Regions from separate parts of the Arthrobacter sp. BGA-UO-ETr-C19 genome, predicted to be linked through region 1. Evidence: riboswitches for the same ligand, from Rfam matches in the RefSeq annotation. Region 1 holds a riboswitch; the other holds the start of a gene.
What was found. Region 1 has a riboswitch for S-adenosylmethionine ahead of AC57BR_RS16450 (DUF1737 domain-containing protein). Riboswitches for the same ligand answer to the same signal wherever they lie in the genome.
Positions count from the first base shown of each region.

Region 2: linked by a shared signal. The riboswitch ahead of AC57BR_RS05735 (bifunctional o-acetylhomoserine/o-acetylserine sulfhydrylase) and the one ahead of AC57BR_RS16450 (DUF1737 domain-containing protein) in region 1 are both predicted to bind S-adenosylmethionine.

Region 1 covers NZ_JCAQPC010000023.1:54,190-63,203, forward strand. The annotation lists gene AC57BR_RS16430 (AMP-binding protein) at 1-854, opposite strand, end outside; gene AC57BR_RS16435 (YegP family protein) at 1,106-1,480, opposite strand; gene AC57BR_RS16440 (O-succinylhomoserine sulfhydrylase) at 1,793-3,001, opposite strand; gene AC57BR_RS16445 (rhodanese-like domain-containing protein) at 3,003-3,413, opposite strand; gene AC57BR_RS16450 (DUF1737 domain-containing protein) at 3,410-3,718, opposite strand; SAM riboswitch class IV at 3,732-3,846, opposite strand; gene AC57BR_RS16455 (NtaA/DmoA family FMN-dependent monooxygenase) at 4,057-5,352, shown strand; gene AC57BR_RS16460 (aromatic amino acid ammonia-lyase) at 5,357-7,075, shown strand; gene AC57BR_RS16465 (PLP-dependent cysteine synthase family protein) at 7,072-8,121, shown strand; gene AC57BR_RS16470 (EAL domain-containing protein) at 8,169-9,014, opposite strand, start outside.
Region 2 covers NZ_JCAQPC010000012.1:8,155-17,168, forward strand. The annotation lists gene AC57BR_RS05735 (bifunctional o-acetylhomoserine/o-acetylserine sulfhydrylase) at 65-1,381, opposite strand; SAM riboswitch class IV at 1,425-1,541, opposite strand; gene AC57BR_RS05740 (VOC family protein) at 1,670-2,308, shown strand; gene AC57BR_RS05745 (CPBP family intramembrane glutamic endopeptidase) at 2,425-3,204, opposite strand; gene AC57BR_RS05750 (histidine phosphatase family protein) at 3,292-3,972, shown strand; gene AC57BR_RS05755 (DeoR/GlpR family DNA-binding transcription regulator) at 3,969-4,757, opposite strand; gene hutI (imidazolonepropionase) at 4,869-6,080, opposite strand; gene AC57BR_RS05765 (NAD(P)/FAD-dependent oxidoreductase) at 6,092-7,210, opposite strand; gene AC57BR_RS05770 (glycine C-acetyltransferase) at 7,239-8,435, opposite strand; gene tdh (L-threonine 3-dehydrogenase) at 8,542-9,014, opposite strand, start outside.

The sequences.
Region 1 (9,014 bases):
TAGGCCATCCGGGCGGTGGCCTCCGTCTGGCCGTACATGACGAACAGTTCCCAGCCCTTCCGGCGGCCGAGTTCGGCGTAGCCCTGCACGCGTTCGGGGGCAAGCCGGCCTCCGGCCTGGGTGACATAACGCAGCCCAGGAAGGTCCATCCCGGCAAAGCCCACGCGTTCCAGCAGTTCGAAGGTGTAGGGCACTGCGGCGAACGATGTTGCCCCGCCGGTGCGGAAAAGCTCCCAGAAGCACGGATCAACAACGGACAGGTCGGTGAGCACCAGGCCCGCACCCCGGAGCAGGTGACTGTTGATCACGGACAGCCCGTAGCAGTAGGACATCGGCAGGGTGGTTGCGGCGCGGTCTGCCGGGCCGATGTTCAGGTACTCGGCGATCGACTCCGCATTGGCCTGCAGGTTGGCGGTGGACAGGCGCACCAGCTTTGGCGAGCCGGTGGAGCCGGAGGTGCTGAGCAGAAGAGCGAGGTCCGGATGGAGTTCGTGCCGGGTGCCCGCCCTGCGTTCCTCGAACAGCGTCTGTCCGTTGGCGGAACGCAGCACGACGTCGGGGTCGTACGCGGCCACCAGGGACTCAAGCGCCGCCGGCTTGTCCTCCGGAAGCAGGATCAGCGGGTGGCCGGCAACCAGGGCAGCGAGGTAGGCCACCAGGGAGTCGACGTCGTTCGCCGCCGCCAATGCCACCAGGCGCCGCTGGGTGCCCAGCCGGAGCGCGAGGGCATCAACCCTGTCGGCCAGTTCCTGGTAGGTGAGAGTGAAATTGTCTGTGAAAATGGCGGGCCTGTCCCCGTGGCCTGCGAGATCGGCGGCGAAGGGCACCCGCGCGAAATCAAGCTGCGTGGTCACCGCACGATGATATTAGTTAAGGCTTACCTAAGTAAAACCGTCCTGCCGCCTGTTACGCCGTGCCATACTCAGTCCGTGACCGGGGCATATGCATTCCGGGCCCCGTTGTGGCTCTATCCGGGCGAAGCCGCCTGGCACTTCATCACGTTGCCGGTGGACATTGCGGAGGAGGGGACGATGTCGAGGTTCGGCTGGCCGTCAGTTACTAGAAGCCAGAAGCCAGCCAGCCCCGCGGCGCCATATGGCGGCGGTTAGGCTGCTCCGGTCCACCGGGCCGGCGCAGCCGCCGGCCTGTGCAGCGGTGTTCCGCTGGCATCCGACGCCGTGCGCCTCTTGCCGAATCCCTGCCTGCGGTGCTCGGCCCGTGCCGAAAGTGGGGCCTGGGCAGGCACGTGCGGCACAGCACGTCCTGGCTCTGCGGCGTTGGCCGTCGCCTGAGGTGCCGCCGGGGAGAGGTCCGTAATAAGCCCCGTCCCGGCGCATTCGCGTACGTCGGCGATCGCAGCAGCGGCCGCACGCTTGTCCTTGAACGGTGCGGAGATCGCCAGCACGGTTCCATCGGGCGCCTTCAGTCGGAACCGGAACTGGGACTCTGCATCAACGAAAACTTCAAATACTCCGGCCATGGCGTTCCTTCCGGTCAGGGAGGCTGCGCGCAGCGTCGTCGCGGCCGCGGCCCCGAACGCATCGCTGCGTCTGTCCTGGGTGTCGTGCTGAACCGACAGGGGTTCGGTCGGTTCATCGGTGTTATTAGAGTCTGACCAGTGTGCACGAAGCCTAACAAGACCATTCGTGTAAACCCTGGGTAAACCCTGCCTGTCCACCCACTAAACCGTGCCGCAGTCCCGTTCTCAAGGACGCCCGAAACGAAGGGACGTGCAGCGCAATGCACGTACACAGCCCGCCATTGGACGTAAGAACAGCCGGGCCCGGAAGGGTCAGATCTGCTTGAGCGCCTGCTCCAGGTCCGCGATGAGGTCATCCGCATCTTCCAGGCCCACGGACAGCCGCACCACTCCGTCGCTGAGCCCGATCGCGGCGCGTCCTTCCGGCCCCATGGCACGGTGCGTCGTGGTGGCGGGATGGGTGATCAGCGACTTGGCGTCGCCCAGGTTGTTGGAGATGTCGATGATCCTCAGGGCGTCCAGCAGCGCGAAGGCGGCTTCCTTGCCCGACTGGCCTGCCGTCGTCGCAAGCTCCAGCGTGAGGACGGTGCCGCCGGCCTTCATCTGCTTGGCCGCCAGCTCGAACTGCGGGTGGGACTTCAGCAGCGGGTACTTCACCCAGCTGACGGCGGGCTGGGCCTCCAGCCATTCGGCCAGGCGGAGCGCCGTGGCGGAGGAGTGGTTCACGCGGAGCGCCATGGTCTCCAGGCCCTTGGTGAGCACCCAGGCGTTGAACGCGGAGAGTGCCGGGCCGGTGTGGCGCATGAGCTGCTTGACCGGCCCGTCGATGAATTCCTTGGTGCCCAGGATGGCGCCGCCCATCACCCGGCCCTGGCCGTCGATGTGCTTGGTGCCGGAGTAGACGACCACGTCCGCGCCGAGGTCTCCGCAGCGCTGCAGCAGCGGGGTGGCGAAGACGTTGTCCGCCACCACCTTGGCGCCGGCGGCGTGGGCGAGTTCGCTGACCGCGGCGATGTCCACGATCTCCTGCATGGGGTTGGACGGGGATTCGAAGAAGACGGCCGTGGTGGGCACCGAGAGGGCCGCACGCCACTGCTCGAGGTCCGGCCCGTCCACGAACACGGTCTCCACGCCCCAGCGCGGCAGGATCTCGTTGAGGATCACGAAGCAGGAGCCGAACAGGGACCGGCTGGCGACCACGCGGTCCCCGGCCGCGAGCAGGGCGCCCAGGGCGGTGAACACGGCGGACATGCCGGACGCCGTAGCAAAGCACGCCTCCGTGCCCTCCAGCAGCCGCAGACGTTCCTGGAACGTGGCCACGGACGGGTTGCCGTAGCGCGAGTAGACGAAGCGTTCGTCCTCGCCGGTGAAGGCGCGTTCGGCGGCAGCGGCTGACTCGTAAACAAACCCGGAGTTCAGGAAGACGGGCTCGGTGGTCTCTTGGAAATTGGTACGGTCAAGCCCGCCGCGGACGGCCTGGGTATCGGGGCTCCAGCCGGCGGCGTCGTGATTAAAGGTCAACTTAGTTCTTTCCCAGGTTCGTCGGCAGGCCGCGGTTCTTCCAGCCGTTAACGGTGCGCTCACCGTAGCGGTCGGGCTCGCCCTCGAAGCCTTCGAGGACGTTGTAGGCGGTGAAACCCGCCTGTGTGGCGGCGATGGCGGCGGCGATGGAGCGCTGGCCGGAGCGGCACAGGAACACCAGCTCCACCCCGGTGTCCTCAGGCGCCTGCTGCTTCAGCTGCTCGACGAAGTCGGGGTTGGGAATGCCGCCGGGAAAGGTCCACTGGATGAAAAGAGGATCATTTTCCGTGGCCTTGGTGTCCGGGATGCCGATGTGCGCCCATTCGCCCTCGGTGCGCACATCCACCAGGACGGCGCCCTCCTCGAGCTTGGCCCACGCGTCCTGCGGGGTGAGGTCTCCGGCGTAGCTCATGCGTGGCCCTCGTAGGCTTCTGCGTTGAGGTCGTCATCGGAGTCCAGCCGGTCCACGGCGGTGGCGACGGCGGCATCCGCGGTGGCGATGGCGGCGGGCAGCACAAGGGCCTGGGCCACGATGACGCTGGTGCCGTTGAAGGTTGCGGCGGGGCTGCCGTGCAGCACGTATCCCTCGGCCAAGGCAGCCGAGATGCGCTCACAGAACGCACGGTCGTCCGGGCCCGTGATCAGGCGGTAGGACAGCTTTTCCTCGGGTTTATCCTGCTGGGACGGCAGCGTTGCAACGGCGGGGGCGTCTGACACGACGGATCTCCTTTTCTCACGCTTGCAGCTCGAAGTGGTCGATATGCCGAGTATTCACCTGAGGCACCCCGCCGTGGAAGGAGGGTTGCCGACCGGCCAGTCAGGGCTTAATGCCGGTACTCATTACTCCCGAAAAACGTAACACTGACGACGGCGGTGCGCACCGCCGTCGTCGTCATGTTCCGTAACGCATCCAAAGCAACGGGGTGGGGACAGCAGTCCAAGCGCTGCGGTTACAAAGCCTGTGGCCGGGAGGATAATGACGGGAGATGAACCGCCGTAACGCCGGATGAAACCAGGCCACAGTGAATGATTCGACCGCGAATACAGTGACTCCCATGCTGCACTTTGGATGGTTTGTGGGCCACGGCTTCGGGGTTCAGGGCTGGGGGACGCCCGGCTACGGAATCGGCTATGACTGGAAGAAGCCCGCCCCCTACCAGCATGCGGTCCGGGAGTTCGAGCGGGCCGGGCTGGACCTGTTCATCATCGAGGATTCGCTCACGGTCCCGGACACGTATGGCGGCAGCGCGCAGGTTTCGCTGGCGCAGGCATCCTTTGCGCCCAAGCACGATCCGCTGGCCCTGGTGCCGTACCTGCTGTCCGCCACGGAGCATCTCGGCATTGTGCCCACTATCAGCGCCTCCTTCTATCCGCCGTTCACCGCGGCCCGGCTGCTGGCTACGCTGCAGCACTTCTCCAACGGGCAGCTGGGCTGGAACGTGGTGACCTCCGGCAGCGACCTTGCCGCGCAGAACTACGGGCTGGACCAGCAGATCGAGCACGACCTCCGCTACGAGAAGGCCGAGGAGTTCGTGGACGTCGTGCGCAAGCTTTGGCGCAGCTGGGAACCCGACGCCATCCTGGAGGACGCCCGGGCCGGCGTCTTCGCGGACCATACCAAGGTCCGGCCCATCCACCACGACGGGGAGTTCTTCAAGGTCCGCGGACCGCTGAACACGGCACCGCTGCCGGAGGAGCCGGTGCTGGTGCAGGCCGGGGCATCCCCGCGGGGCAAGGCCTTCGCCGGCGCGAACGCGGATGTTGCCATTGCCTTGGCCCGCGGTGCGGACGGCATGAAGGCGTACCGGGACTCCATCCGAGCCGAGGCCGCCGGGGCCGGCCGGAACCCCGACGACGTCAAGGTGCTGTTCGTCCTCAAACCCACGGTGACCGGTTCCAGGGCCGAGGCGGAGGAGCTGCGGGCTGCCCGCCGGGAACTCACGCAACGGGACATCGACAGCCAGCTCAACTCGATCTCCTATCTGTCCGTCATCGACTTCAAGCAGTTCGACCTCGATGCGCCCCTCCCCGAGCTCAGCACCAACAGCAACCAGGGCACGCTGGAGCACTTCTCCAAGGCCGCGCCGCCGGGGTCCACCCTGCGGCAGATCCTGCAGGCCCGCAGCGGCGGCGCCGGCGACAGCATCATCGGCACCGCGGAGGAAATCGCCGACTACCTCGAGGAGACCGGGGCCGCGGTGGGCGGCGACGGGTTCCTCTTCTCCGGCTTCGTGGATCCGGCCACCATTCACGGCGTGCTGGACAGGCTGGCGCCGGTGCTTCGGAGGCGGGGACTGCTGCGGACGAGTTACGGCGACGGCGGCTTCCGCCGGAACCTGCTGGACTTCTAGCGCCATGGCAGGGGCCAGGGGGTACGACGGGCTGTTGCCGGGCGTCCGGCGCGGCACGTTCCTGATCGGTACCGCCCACATCCGAGCTGACGACGTTGCCGAAGTGGCGGCCGATCCCGCGGTGGAGGTGGTCCTCAGTGCCGAAGCCCTCGAGCTCGTGGGCCTGTCCCGCGAGGTGGTGCAGGCGGCCATCGATTCCGGCCGCCGCGTCTACGGCCTGAACACCCTGCTCGGCTCCGGCCGCGACACCGCCGTGGAGCAGGAATCCATCCTCGACTTCCAGCTGCAGGTGGTGCGCTACCACCACAGCGGCGTCGGCGCGCTGCTGGACCGGGATGAAGTCCGCGCCCTCATCCTGGCAAGGCTCATCGGGTTCACCCGTGGTGGCTCGGGGGTGCGTCCGGAGACCGCCCGCTTCTACGCCGAACTGCTCAACAGGGGCGTGGTGCCGGCCGTTCCGCGCGACGGGTCCGTCGGCTCGTCGGACCTCACCCAGCTGGCGGCGGTTGCCGCCGTCGCCATCGGTGAGGGACAGGCGCTTGCTCCCGACGGCGGCCTGCAGGACGGCGCCGAGGCGCTCACCGCCGCCGGGCTGGAACCGCTGGTCCTGGCGCCGGGCGAGGCCCTGGCGCTGGTCAGCGCCAACTCCTATTCGATCGGCGCCGGCGCGCTGGAGCTCCGCCGCATCCGGCGACTTGCGGATCTGGCGGACACCGCGCTGGCGCTGTCGCTTGAGGCCACTGCCAGGTACGACGGCGGCGGGAACCTCAGCCCGTTTTCGCCGGCTGTGCAGTCGGCCAAGGCAGTGGACGGCCAGCGCGTCTCGGCGGCCAATGTCCGGCGCCTGGTGCGCGGCGGCTGGCTGGAGGACCCTCGGCGGCAGGTATCGGTCCAGGACGCCCTGTCCTTCCGTGCCGCGCCGCAGACGCACGGTGCGTTCCGGGCCCAGGTCACCGCCCTGGCCGCGGCGCTCGAGGTGGAGCTCAACGGCAGGGGCGACAACCCCCTCACGGACATAGCCTCCGGCCGGATGGTGTCGGGCGGAAACTTCCAGCCCATGCAGCTCGCCCTGGCGTTCGAGGCGCTGCGGCTCGGTCTGGCACATGTCGGAATCAGCAGCGAGCGGCGGATCGCCAAGCTCTATCCGCCGCAGCGCCTGATCCGGCAGCTCAACCTTGAGGCGGCCAGGGCCGGCACGCCGCTCGCATCCGAGGACTTGCCGGGACTGCTCTGGTACTCGGCCGCCGGCCTGCTGGCGGAGCTGAAGTTCCTGGCGGCGCCTGCCACCCTCGGCGCCCCCACCCTGTCCGCGGACGTCGAGGACCACTCCACGCTGGCCCCGCTGGCCCTCCAGCAGCTGGAGCGCTCGGTGGAGGCCGCCGGTAAGCTGCTCACCATTGAGGCGTTGACGGCCTCCTACCTGTTGGCCGAAGCACAGGACACCGATCTGCGCGAGGCGGAGATCCGGCAGCTTGGAGCAGGCACCGGCGCCGTCGTGGCGCGGCTGTCGGAGCTGCTGGCCGGGCGGCTGCCGGCGGCGGTGCTGGTTGACAGCGCGCGTGCTGCGCTCGGGGACCTGCTGGCAGGAATGCCCGAATTACGGACACCGGATCTGGGCGGCCCGAATGACGGCCGCCCGAATGGCGGCCGCCCGAATGGCGGCCGCCCGAATGACGGCGGCCCGAATGACCCGAATCCGGATGATGGGGGAGGAGAATCATGACCACCGTGACAGGAAGCGGCCGCCAGGCAAGGCATGCGGCGCAGGTACTGGACCCCGGGATGGACGCCGGTGCGGTGCTGGCACGGGTGGGGAACACTCCGCTGGTGCCGCTGGACGTGCTGAGCCGCGGGCTGGGGAGCACCGTCTTCGTCAAGCTCGAATCCGAGAACCCCGGCGGTTCCATCAAGGATCGGACCGCGTTGAGCATGGTCCGGGCGGCCGAGCGCACCGGCGAGCTGCAGCCCGGCGGGACCATCGTGGAAAGCACCTCCGGGAACACCGGAATCGGGCTCGCGCTGATCGGGGCGCTGACCGGCCATCCGGTGGTGGTGGTCACGGGTGATTCCATTTCCTCGGAGAAGCTGGAGGCCCTCAACCGGTACGGGGCGCGGGTGGTGTTCACGGACTGGAGCGCGCCATCGGATTCGCCGGAGAACGCGCGGGCGGTCGCGGCCCGGATCACGGCCGAAATTCCCGGCGCGTGGCGTCCCCTGCAGTTCGACAACCCGGCCAACCCTCAGGCGCACTATGAGGGGACGGCGCCGGAGATCTGGGAGCAGACGGCCGGCCGGGTGACGCACTTCGTGGCGGGCGTGGGCACCGGAGGCACCATCAGCGGGAACGGGCGGTACCTCAAGGAAAAATCCGGCGGGCATGTCGAGGTGATCGGCGCGGACCCGTACGGTTCGGTCTACAGCGGCGGGCATCCGGGCCAGATCCTGGTGGACGGTGTGGGCAACTCCTGGCCCAAGCCCGACTGGCCGAAGGTCTTCGACCGTGGGCTGCTGGACCGGTTCCTGCGGATTCCGAACGACGAGGTGTACACCACGCTGCACCGGCTGCTTAACGACGAAGGCCTGTCCCTCGGGCCGTCGTCCGGACTGACCGTGGCGGCGGCGCTCCGGGTGGCCAAGGCGGCGCCGCACGGGTCAGTGCTGGTGGCGATCGCCCCGGACACGGGCAGCAACTACCAGAGCAAGGCATTCAACCCTGTGTGGCTGGCGGACAACCACATTCGCCTGGCCGCAGATCTGGCGGAGGACTAGCCCAGGAGGGCCGGAGCCTCGCGGAGGACCAGACACGCCGAGGCCCGTCAGGAGGCAGGGCCGCTGGTGGCCGTCTCGCTTTCGGAACGGATCCATTCATTCCAGTCCAGCGGGTGGACGGAGGGCCTGCCCAGCAGGTAGCCCTGCGCAGCGGCCACGCCAAGTCCGGTCACGGCCTCGAGTTCCTCCGGCGTCTCCACGCCCTGGGCGCCGAGTGCCGCATCGATGTACCGGGCGAGTTCACCCATGGCGGCGGCCCTCAGGCGCTGGCCCGGGGAGTCCTCGATGCCTGCGATGAAATTCCGGTCCAGCTTGATGATGTCCGGGTGAAGCTCCAGGACCTGGTCCATGGAAGTGAAGCCGGCCTCGGCGCCGTTCACTGCGATCCGCAGTCCACGGCGCCGCAGCGGAGCGATGGCGGCCGTCAGGGTCGGGTACTGGTCCAGGGCGATCGGCCCGTTCAGGTCGATGACGATCCGGTCCATGGCCAACTGGGAATGTTCCAGCAGCCCGGGGATCCTTGGGTCCGCGCACGTTGCAAGTGTCAGGTTCAGCGCGATGAACATGTGCTCGGGCACGGCCTGGGCCGCAGAGAGGGCCCGGTGAAGCGCAGCGAGTTCAAGGTCTGTGCCCAGGCCGACGGACTCTGCCTCGTTGAACCAGTGGTCTGCACTGGCACCGTCGTCGCTGACGAAGCGGGTCAGGGCTTCGACCCCGATCACCTGCCCCTCCGGAAGCCGGCAGATCGGCTGGAACGCGGTCAACAGCATCTTGTCAGAAAGGATGGCTTCAATCCGGTTCCTGCTGCGCCGGGTAAACGGAACCGGCACAGGCGCAGCAACAGCCTGCGAAGGCACGCTGACAGGGATAGCGCCATTCTCCGCGTTGGCCAA
Region 2 (9,014 bases), on a different contig from region 1:
ATGTGACGGCTGTGTGACTCCCGGCCCGTTACCGGGCCGGGAGTTCCACCCGGGGCACCTGAAATCAGGCGCCTTTCGCGGCACGGAATCCGGCGTCGAGGTCGGCCAGGATGTCGTCGATGTGCTCCAGGCCCACGGACAGCCGGACCAGGCCCGGGGCAACCCCGGCCACGCTCTGCTGCTCCGGACTCAGCTGGCTGTGCGTGGTCGACGCCGGGTGGATGACGAGGGAGCGAACGTCACCAATGTTCGCCACGTGGGAGTGCAGTTCCAGGGCATCCACGAAGCGCTTGCCTGCCTCGGCGCCGCCGGCCACCGTAAAGGCCACCACGGCGCCGGTGCCCTTGGGCCCGTACTTCAGGCCCCGCTCGTACCAGGGGCTGGACGGCAGCCCGGCGTAGGCTACGGACTCCACGTCATGGCGGGCTTCCAGCCATCCGGCCACCGCCACCGCATTGGCAACGTGGCGCTCCACGCGCAGGCTCAGCGTTTCCAGGCCCTGCGCAATGAGGAAGGCATTGAACGGGGACACCGCGGAACCCAGGTCGCGGAGCAGCTGGACCCGCGCCTTGAGGATGTAGGACAGATTGGCCCCCAGTGCGCCGCCTGCCCCGAGGTCGCGGGCGTAGACCAGTCCGTTGTACGTGGGGTCCGGCGTGTTGAAGCCCGGGAAGCGTTCCGGGTCCTTGCCGAAGTCGAAGTTGCCGGAATCCACGATGACACCGGCGATCGCGGCCCCGTGTCCGCCCAGGTATTTGGTGGCAGAGTGCACCACGACGTCTGCGCCCCACTCGAGCGGCCTGATGAGGTAGGGCGTGGACAGGGTGTTGTCCACGACCAGCGGCACACCGGCGTCGTGGGCTGTCCGGGCAACGCCTTCGATGTCCAGGACGTCCTGCCGCGGGTTGGACACCACCTCGGCAAAGAAGAGCTTGGTGTTGGGCTGCACGGCGTCGCGCCACTGCTCCAGGTTGTCCGGGTCTGCCACGAAGGTCACGGACACGCCGAACTTCTTCAAGGTATGTGCCAGCAGGTTGTAGGTGCCGCCGTAGAGGCTGGGGCTGGCGACCACATGGTCGCCGGCCTCGGCGATGTTGAGGATGGCGTACGTTTCGGCGGCTTGGCCGGAGCTCAGGAGCAGCGCGGCAAGCCCTCCTTCCAGGCTGGCGATCCGCTGTTCAACGGCATCCTGGGTCGGGTTGCCGATCCGGGTATAGATGGGTGCGAGCTCGGCGAGCGCGAAGCGGTCAGCTGCGCTGTCGGCGCTGGGGAAGACGAACGACGTCGTCTGGTAAATCGGCAGCGACCGGGCGCCGGTGGCGCTGTCCGGCACCTGGCCCGCGTGGATCTGGCGGGTTTCGAATGACCATGCGTTGGACATGCAGGCTCCTCTGCTCAAGGGGGCATGTGCTGGTCCCGGCACAGGCCCGCGCTTGCCGCACGGCGGGCGCCGCGCAGCCAGGTCGTCACCCGGGGCACCCCGCCGCGGTGGAGGGTTGCCGGCCTGCGAGCCGGGGCTTTCTTCGCTGGCACTCATGACCTGCGATCAGTGTAGGAATCCCTCTATTACGCGCACAGCTTTGTGACGAACTTCGTCAAAGTATGGACTTTTCGCAAGGTTAGGCGACCCTAAGCTGAGAGCCCCGTCACAAAGTGCCAAGATGAGGGCATGCGCATGGATCACGTCTCTTACGCCTGTGAACACGATGGCCTCGCGGCCACCACCGAACGTATCTCCTCCGCCCTCGGCGTCGAAGCCGTAAAGGGCGGAGTGCACCCCCGGTTTGGAACCCGGAACATGATCATTCCCCTGGCCGGCCACAAGTATCTCGAGGTTGTTGAGGTCCTGGACCACCCGGCGTCGGACAAGGCACCGTTCGGCCAGGCCGTCCGGGCCCGGTCCGCAGCGGGCGGCGGCTGGATGGGCTGGTGCGTCGAAGTTGACGACCTGGCCCCGTTCGAGGAGCGCCTTGGCCGCTCCGCCGTCAACGGCAACCGCAAGTTCCCCGACGGCCGGGAGCTGGTGTGGAAGCAGATCGGCATCCTGGGCCTGATCGCGGACCCACAGGTTCCGTACATGCTGAAGTGGGAGGGCGATCCGGGACTGCACCCGTCCAACGCCTATGACAGCAATGTGAAGATGTCCAGCCTCACGATTGCAGGCTCCGCCGAGCGCGTGACCGAGTGGCTCGGCGAGCCCGTCGAACGGCCGCTTGAGGATGTCGCAGTGAACTGGGTGGCCCCGCACGGCACTCCGGGAATCCTCTCCGTCACGTTCGAAACCGCAGCGGGCGCCGTCACCATCTGACGCACTTTCTGCCCTTTACTTCGGCCGCCATCAGCGGGTGCCAACGACGCCACCCGCCGATGGCGGCCGAATCATTTTTAACGGCTGTTCCTGGCCCAGGACCGAGCCCAGGACAACTAGCCCAGCCCGACCGCCTTGCCGAACAGGCTGAACCCGACGAACGCGACGATATCCAGCAGCGCGTGCGCGATGACCAGCGGCATCACCCGGCGGGTTTTGGTGTAGACCCAGGCGAAGACCACGCCCATGACCGCGTTTCCGATGAAGGGCCCGAACCCCTGGTACAGGTGATAGCTGCCGCGGAGCATCGAGGAGACAAAGATCGCCAGTGGCATGGACCAGCCGAACTTGGAGAACCGGTCCAGGAGATAGCCCACCACAATGACTTCCTCCACGATCGCGTGGCGCATGGCGGACAGGATCAGTACGGGCACTGTCCACCAGTAAGCGTCCAGGCCGCTGGGGATGATCGCCGTCGTAATGCCGAGGGCACGTCCGGCGGCGTACAGGCCCAGTGATGCGATGCCGATCAGGGCGGCCAGCCCGAGGCCCTGCAGCAGGTCCTTTCCGGGCCGGGCAAAGTTGAATCCCAGCTTCCGGAACGCGGAGCCGGCGTCGTGCCCGGACCCGGACTTCGCCTGGCGGTGGTCTGTCAGGAAGTAGACCACCAGCAGGACCGGCACCAGGGCGAAGATGATGTCCAGCAGCTGGTAGGTCAGGTCGAAGTACTCGCGGGTGCTTTGTGACCTGTTCAGCGTGGACGTCCCCTGCGCCAATGGTGCCCGGGTCATCTTGTCCAGCAGCTGCACTACGGAATAGACGGCGGACTGCCCCAGCGACAACCCCAGGACTATCCAGACTTCGAACCGCAGCCGACGGCGGGAGGGAACCAACATGTTCCTATCTTGCCCGTACCTGCTGGTACTTTCCTGTCAGCCTGCCGGTTCCTGTCCGGCCGCGGGCTGACCCTATGCTGGGAAACTATGAGCGCTCCCGGGAAAATCATCATGATCCGGCACGGCCAGTCGGCGGCCAACGCGGATACCTCCATTTACAACAGGGTGCCCGACTACCGGATTCCGCTGACGGAGCTCGGACTGGAGCAGGCGAAGGCCGCCGGTGAGCGCATCCGCCGGGAGCTGGACGGCCGGCAGGTGAGCGTCTACGTCTCACCATATCTGCGCGCCTATCAGACGCTCGAGGCGCTGAACCTGGGCTCCCTGACGGAGCGGGTGATCGAGGAGCCGCGGCTGCGCGAGCAGGACTGGGCCAACTTCCAGATTTCCGGCGACATCGAGGACCAGAAGGAACTCCGCAACGCCTACGGCCACTTCTTCTACCGCTTCCGGGAGGGCGAGTCGGGCTCCGATGTGTACGACCGGATCTCCTCATTCATGGAAACCCTGTACCGGCACTGGTCCAAGCCGGACTACTCCCCCAACGCCCAGCTGGTCACGCACGGGCTGACCATGCGCCTGTTCTGCATGCGCTGGTTCCACTGGTCGGTGGAGTATTTCGAGTCGCTGAACAACCCCGAAAACGCCGAAGTCCGCATGCTGGTGCGCAACGGCCAGGGCAAATACGAACTCGACACACCCTTCACACAGTGGGTGCACCGGAGGGTGGACGAAACGGTGCTGGACGCCCCGCCTGTGATCTTCTAGGCGCCGGCCACGGTCACTTCGGTGCCGCGGGCCTCGAACGCGGCCTTGTCCGCCGCGGAAATGCCGGAGTCGGTGATGAGCCGGGTGAAGTTGTAGCCGTCCATGGTGGCGAACGCCCGGCGGCCCACCTTCGAGGAATCGGCGATCACGTAGGAGACGCTGGCACGGCTGGCCAGCAGCGCATTGACCGTCGCCTCGGCCTCGCCGGTGTTGGTGGGCCCCACCTCGGCGTCGACACCGTTGACCCCGATGAAGGCGATGTCCAGCACCACCTTCTGCATGATGATGTCCGTGTACGGGCCCACGAGCTCATAGGACCGCGTGTTGAGGATGCCGCCTGTCACCATCACCTTGATGTTGGGCCGGACGGCAAGCTGCGAGGCGATGTTGATCGCGTTGGTGACCACCGTGAGCGTGGGCTGGTTCGACGGCGAGTTGAGGTCCTCCCGGGTGGCCAGGATCTGCGCCAGGGCGGTGCTCGTGGTGCCGCCGCACAGCCCGATCACCATGCCCGGGGCAATGAGCGCCGAGGCAGCCAGGGCGATCTCCTGCTTGGCCACGGCGTGGTCGTCCCGGTTGTACCTGCCGGGAAGGTCGTAGGCCAAGGCGCCGGTGGTGGCGCCGCCCCGGGTCCGCGTCAGCAGCCGCCGCTTGGCCAGGCTGTCCAGGTCGCGCCGGGCGGTTGCCGGTGACACGCCGAGCCGGGTGACGATTTCCTCGACTTCCACCTGGCCGGCCTCGGCAAGGAGATCAAGGATGGCCGTCAGTCGGTCGGTGCGGGTCATGCAGGGCCTTTCAGGATCCAAAAGCGCCACGAAAAATGACGCTTTGTGATTGTATCAGACCTCTAATGATCACGTTCCGTCACGAGCGTCGGGTGATGGCCCCGCCCGACACTACCGTGCCCGTACCCCTGCGCGCCAAACCGCGTGGGTGAGCGGCATCCCGGGCCGGTAGGCCAGATGGGTGGCGGACGGGGCGTTGAGGACGTGCAGGTCTGCCCGGTGTCCGACGGCGATGGAGCCCACCGCGCGTTCGCCGTCGACGTCGTTACCGGACTCGCGCTGCAGCGCCAGGGCGCCGCCGTACGTTGCCGCCCGGACGGCCTCGTGGACACTCAGGCCCATCTGGAGGACGGCGGTGGTGACGCAGAAGGCCATGGAACTCGTGTAGGACGTGCCGGGGTTGCAGTTGGACGCGAGCGCCACGGGCACGCCGGCGTCCAGCAGCTGCCGGCCGGGAGCCAGCGGCTGGCGGGTGGAAAGGTCGCAGGCCGGCAGGCAGGTGGCCACGGTTCCGCGACGGCCCGTTCCTGCGGCGGCATCCCAGCCGGACCAGCCGGCAGCGAGGCTGGCGATATCCTGCTCCGAGAGATAGTTGACGTGGTCCACGCTCGCCGCGCCGAACTCCACCGCGAGGCTGACGCCGGCGCCGTGCCCCAGCTGGTTGCCGTGCACCCGCAGCCCCAGCCCGGCGTCGCGGCAGGCCTGCAGCACGGCACGGGACTGCTCCTGCGAAAAGGCTCCCTTTTCGCAGAACACGTCGGCCCAGCGGGCGTACGGAAGCACAGCGTCCAGCATCGGGCCGCAGGCGAGCTTGGTGTACTCATCCGCATCAATGCCGGCCGGCACCAGGTGTGCGCCGAGGTAAGTGACCTCGTCCACGACGGTCGAGGCAATGCGTGCGCTCCTGGCCTCCTGCTCGACGTCCAGGCCGTAGCCCGTTTTCGTTTCCAGGTACGTCGTGCCTTGCGAAACTGCTTCGGCGACGCGCCCCTGCGCCAGCCGCGTGAGGTCGTAGTCGCCGGTGTTCCGGGTGGCTTCGGTGGTGACGGCGATGCCGCCGGCGCTGTACTCCTCCCCCGCCATCCGCGCCTCGAACTCGGCTGTCCGGTCCCCGGCGAAGATCAGGTGCGTGTGGGAATCCACCCAGCCGGGCAGCATGGCCCGGCCGCCCGCATCCACGGTGTCGTCGGCCGCCGGGGCGGCGGACGCCTGGCCGATCCACGAAATCCGTTCCCCCTCGATCACCACTGCCGCGTCCTTGAGGACACGGTGTTCCGCGTCCTGGGTCATCAGTTCGGCAATGTTGGTGATCAGAGTGCTCATGGGTCCATTCTTCAGCGCCGGATGGACCAGCGCGTCGCGGCCAGCGCATCCGCCGTCCGGGATACCGGACCGGCCCCGCCGTCTTGGCCGGAACCGCCATCAGGCCCCGCCAAGATCTGGGCCGCGGCCAGTTCCGCGATACCGGACGACGTCTGGAACCCGTAGCCGCCCTGGCCGGCGAGCCAGAAGAACCCGCGGGCCTCGGCGTCGAACCCCACCACCGGGACGCCGTCGGCCGCCTCGGTGCGCAGGCCGGTCCAGGCCGTCCGGACGGTGCCGATCCCCAGTGTCGTCAACGTATTGAGCCGGGAGATGAGCCGCTCCACGTCCCCGGGACGGGGACGTGCGTCCTCCGCCGGGCTGGCCACGTGTTCCGACGGCGAGATCAGCACGTCGCTGCCTTCCCTGCGGAAGTAAAAGGAGTCGTCGGCCGCTGCCACCATGGGGCTGCCCTCCGGCAGCGGATGGCCGACGCCGGCAATCGCCGCCGTGCGCCGGTACGGCTGCAGGCCGATCTTCTCGACGCCGCTCAGCACCGCCAGTTCGTCCGCCCAGGCGCCGGCCGCGTTGACCAGAACGCCGGCGGAGAAGCCTTCCTGCCCGGCGCCGATCTCCCAGCCTGATCCGAGCCGCTGGGCGGAGTGGACGCGCGCGCCGGTGATGATGTCCACGCCGGCAGCTTCGGCCCGCGCCCGGTGCCTTTCCAGCAGCACCGGGGCGTCACACCCGAAGGACCCCGTGTCCAGGCCGGCGGCGGAAAAGGACTCCGGTTTCAGGGCCGGGCACAGCCCGAGGGCTTCCCCATGGCTGATCAGGCGCATCTCGCCGCTGGCCTCGGCCCGCACCGTCTCTTCGTCCCCGATGAGCAGAAAGCTCCGCGGCGTCAGCACGGGCTGGGGCCCTCCGGCGTCGTCGGCTGCAATCAGCTCGAGGGTGCGGACGGTGAGTTTCTGGACCACCGGCGGACCGTAGCTGGGGATGAGCTGCCGGGCCGAGCGCGAGGACGTGTGGTACGCCAGCTGCTGCTCGGCCTCCACGAGGGCAACGGTGCACTTGCCCGCCAGCGCGGAGGCCAGCGACAGCCCTGCGATCCCGCCGCCCACAATGACCACGTCATAGGTTGATGCCATGGGCTCAATCCTTGCAGATGGCCGGAACCTACGCAGTCACCGCGTCGCGGCTCTTGATGAACGCCTGGACGCAGGTTTCGACGTCGTCGGCGCTGTGCGCGGCGGATAGCTGGACGCGGATGCGGGCGGCACCGCGCGGCACCACGGGGAAGCTGAAGGCGGTGACATAGACCCCGTGCTGGAGCATCTGGTCGGCCACCTTCGCCGCCAGCACGGCGTCGCCGAACATGACCGGCACAATGGCGTGCTCGCCGTCGAGCAGCTCGAAGCCTTCCTCCGTCATCCGGCGGCGGAACAGCTCCGCGTTCCGGAACAGCCTGTCCCGCAGCTCCCCGGAGGTCTGCACAAGCTCCAGTGCCTTGATGGTCGCGGCCACGATGGCCGGCGCCAGGGAGTTGGAGAAGAGATAGGGGCGGGCTTTCTGCCGAAGCATCGCCACCACTTCGCCGCGGCCGGACACGTAGCCGCCCGAGGCGCCGCCCAGCGCCTTCCCGAAGGTGCCGGTGAAGATGTCCACCCGGTCGGAGACGCCGGCGTGCTCGGGGGTCCCGGCTCCGGTGGCGCCCATGAACCCGACGGCGTGGGAGTCGTCCACCATCACCAGGGCGTCGTGCTTCTCGGCGAGGTCGCAAATGGCCTCCAGCGGGGCCAGGTAGCCGTCCATGGAGAAGACGCCGTCGGTGACGATGATCTTCCGCCGGGCATCCTTGGCCTCCACCAGCTTCGCTTCCAGGTCAGCCATGTCCTGGTTGGCATACCGGAACCGCTGCGCCTTGCAGAGCCGGATCCCGTCGATGATCGAGGCGTGGTTCAGGGCGTCGGAGATGATGGCGTCCTCCGGGCCGAAGAGTGATTCGAAAACGCCGCCGTTGGCGTCGAAGCAGCTGGAGAACAGGATGGTGTCCTCCGTGCCCAGGAACTTTGAGACCCTGGCTTCGAGTTCGAGGTGGAGGTCCTGGGTGCCGCAGATAAACCGGACACTGGCCATGCCGAAACCGCGGTCGTCCATGGCGGACTTGGCCGCCGCAATGATCTCGGGGTGGTCGGCCAGGCCCAGGTAGTTGTTGGCGCAGAAGTTCAGGACGGGCGCGCCGGACTCACCGATCTGCCCGGCCGTGATGTGGCTGGCCTGGGCGGAGTCGATGTGCCGCTCGGTCTTGTAGAGGCCTGCGGTGCGGATGTCGTCGAGCTCGGCGCGGAGCTGGTCTTTGATGGCTGAGTACATGGCGGTTCTCCTCGGCTGGGAAACAGTTAAAGACTATTGGTGGGAGGTGGCGGGGTCAGGCTTGTGCGCAGTCAGGTTTCGGGCGCGGTCAGCCTTCGGGCACAGGTCAGATTTCCGACCAGTCGAGCACGACCTTGCCGCCGACGCCGGCCTTCGCGATTTCGAAGCCCTTCTCCCACTGGGTGGCCGGCAGCACGTCGGTGACCACGGCGGAAATGCTGGCGTGCAGTGCGGGGTTGGAGGACAGCATTGCACTCATGGCGTACCAGGTCTCGTACATCTCGCGGCCGTAGATGCCCTTCAGGGTGAGCATGTGCGTGACCACCTTGCCCCAGTCGATGTTGATGGACTGGCTGGGCAGACCGAGCATGGCGATGCGTCCGCCGTGGTTCATGTTGTCGATCATCTCCGGCAGCGCCGTGGGATGGCCGGACATCTCCAGTCCGATGTCGAACCCTTCGCGCATGCCCAGCTCCCGCTGCGCTTCCCGGACCCGCGTCTTGGAGACGTCGATGGCGAGGTCCACGCCGAGCTGCCGGGCAATCTCGAGCCGCGGGGCAGAGACGTCGGTGATCGCGA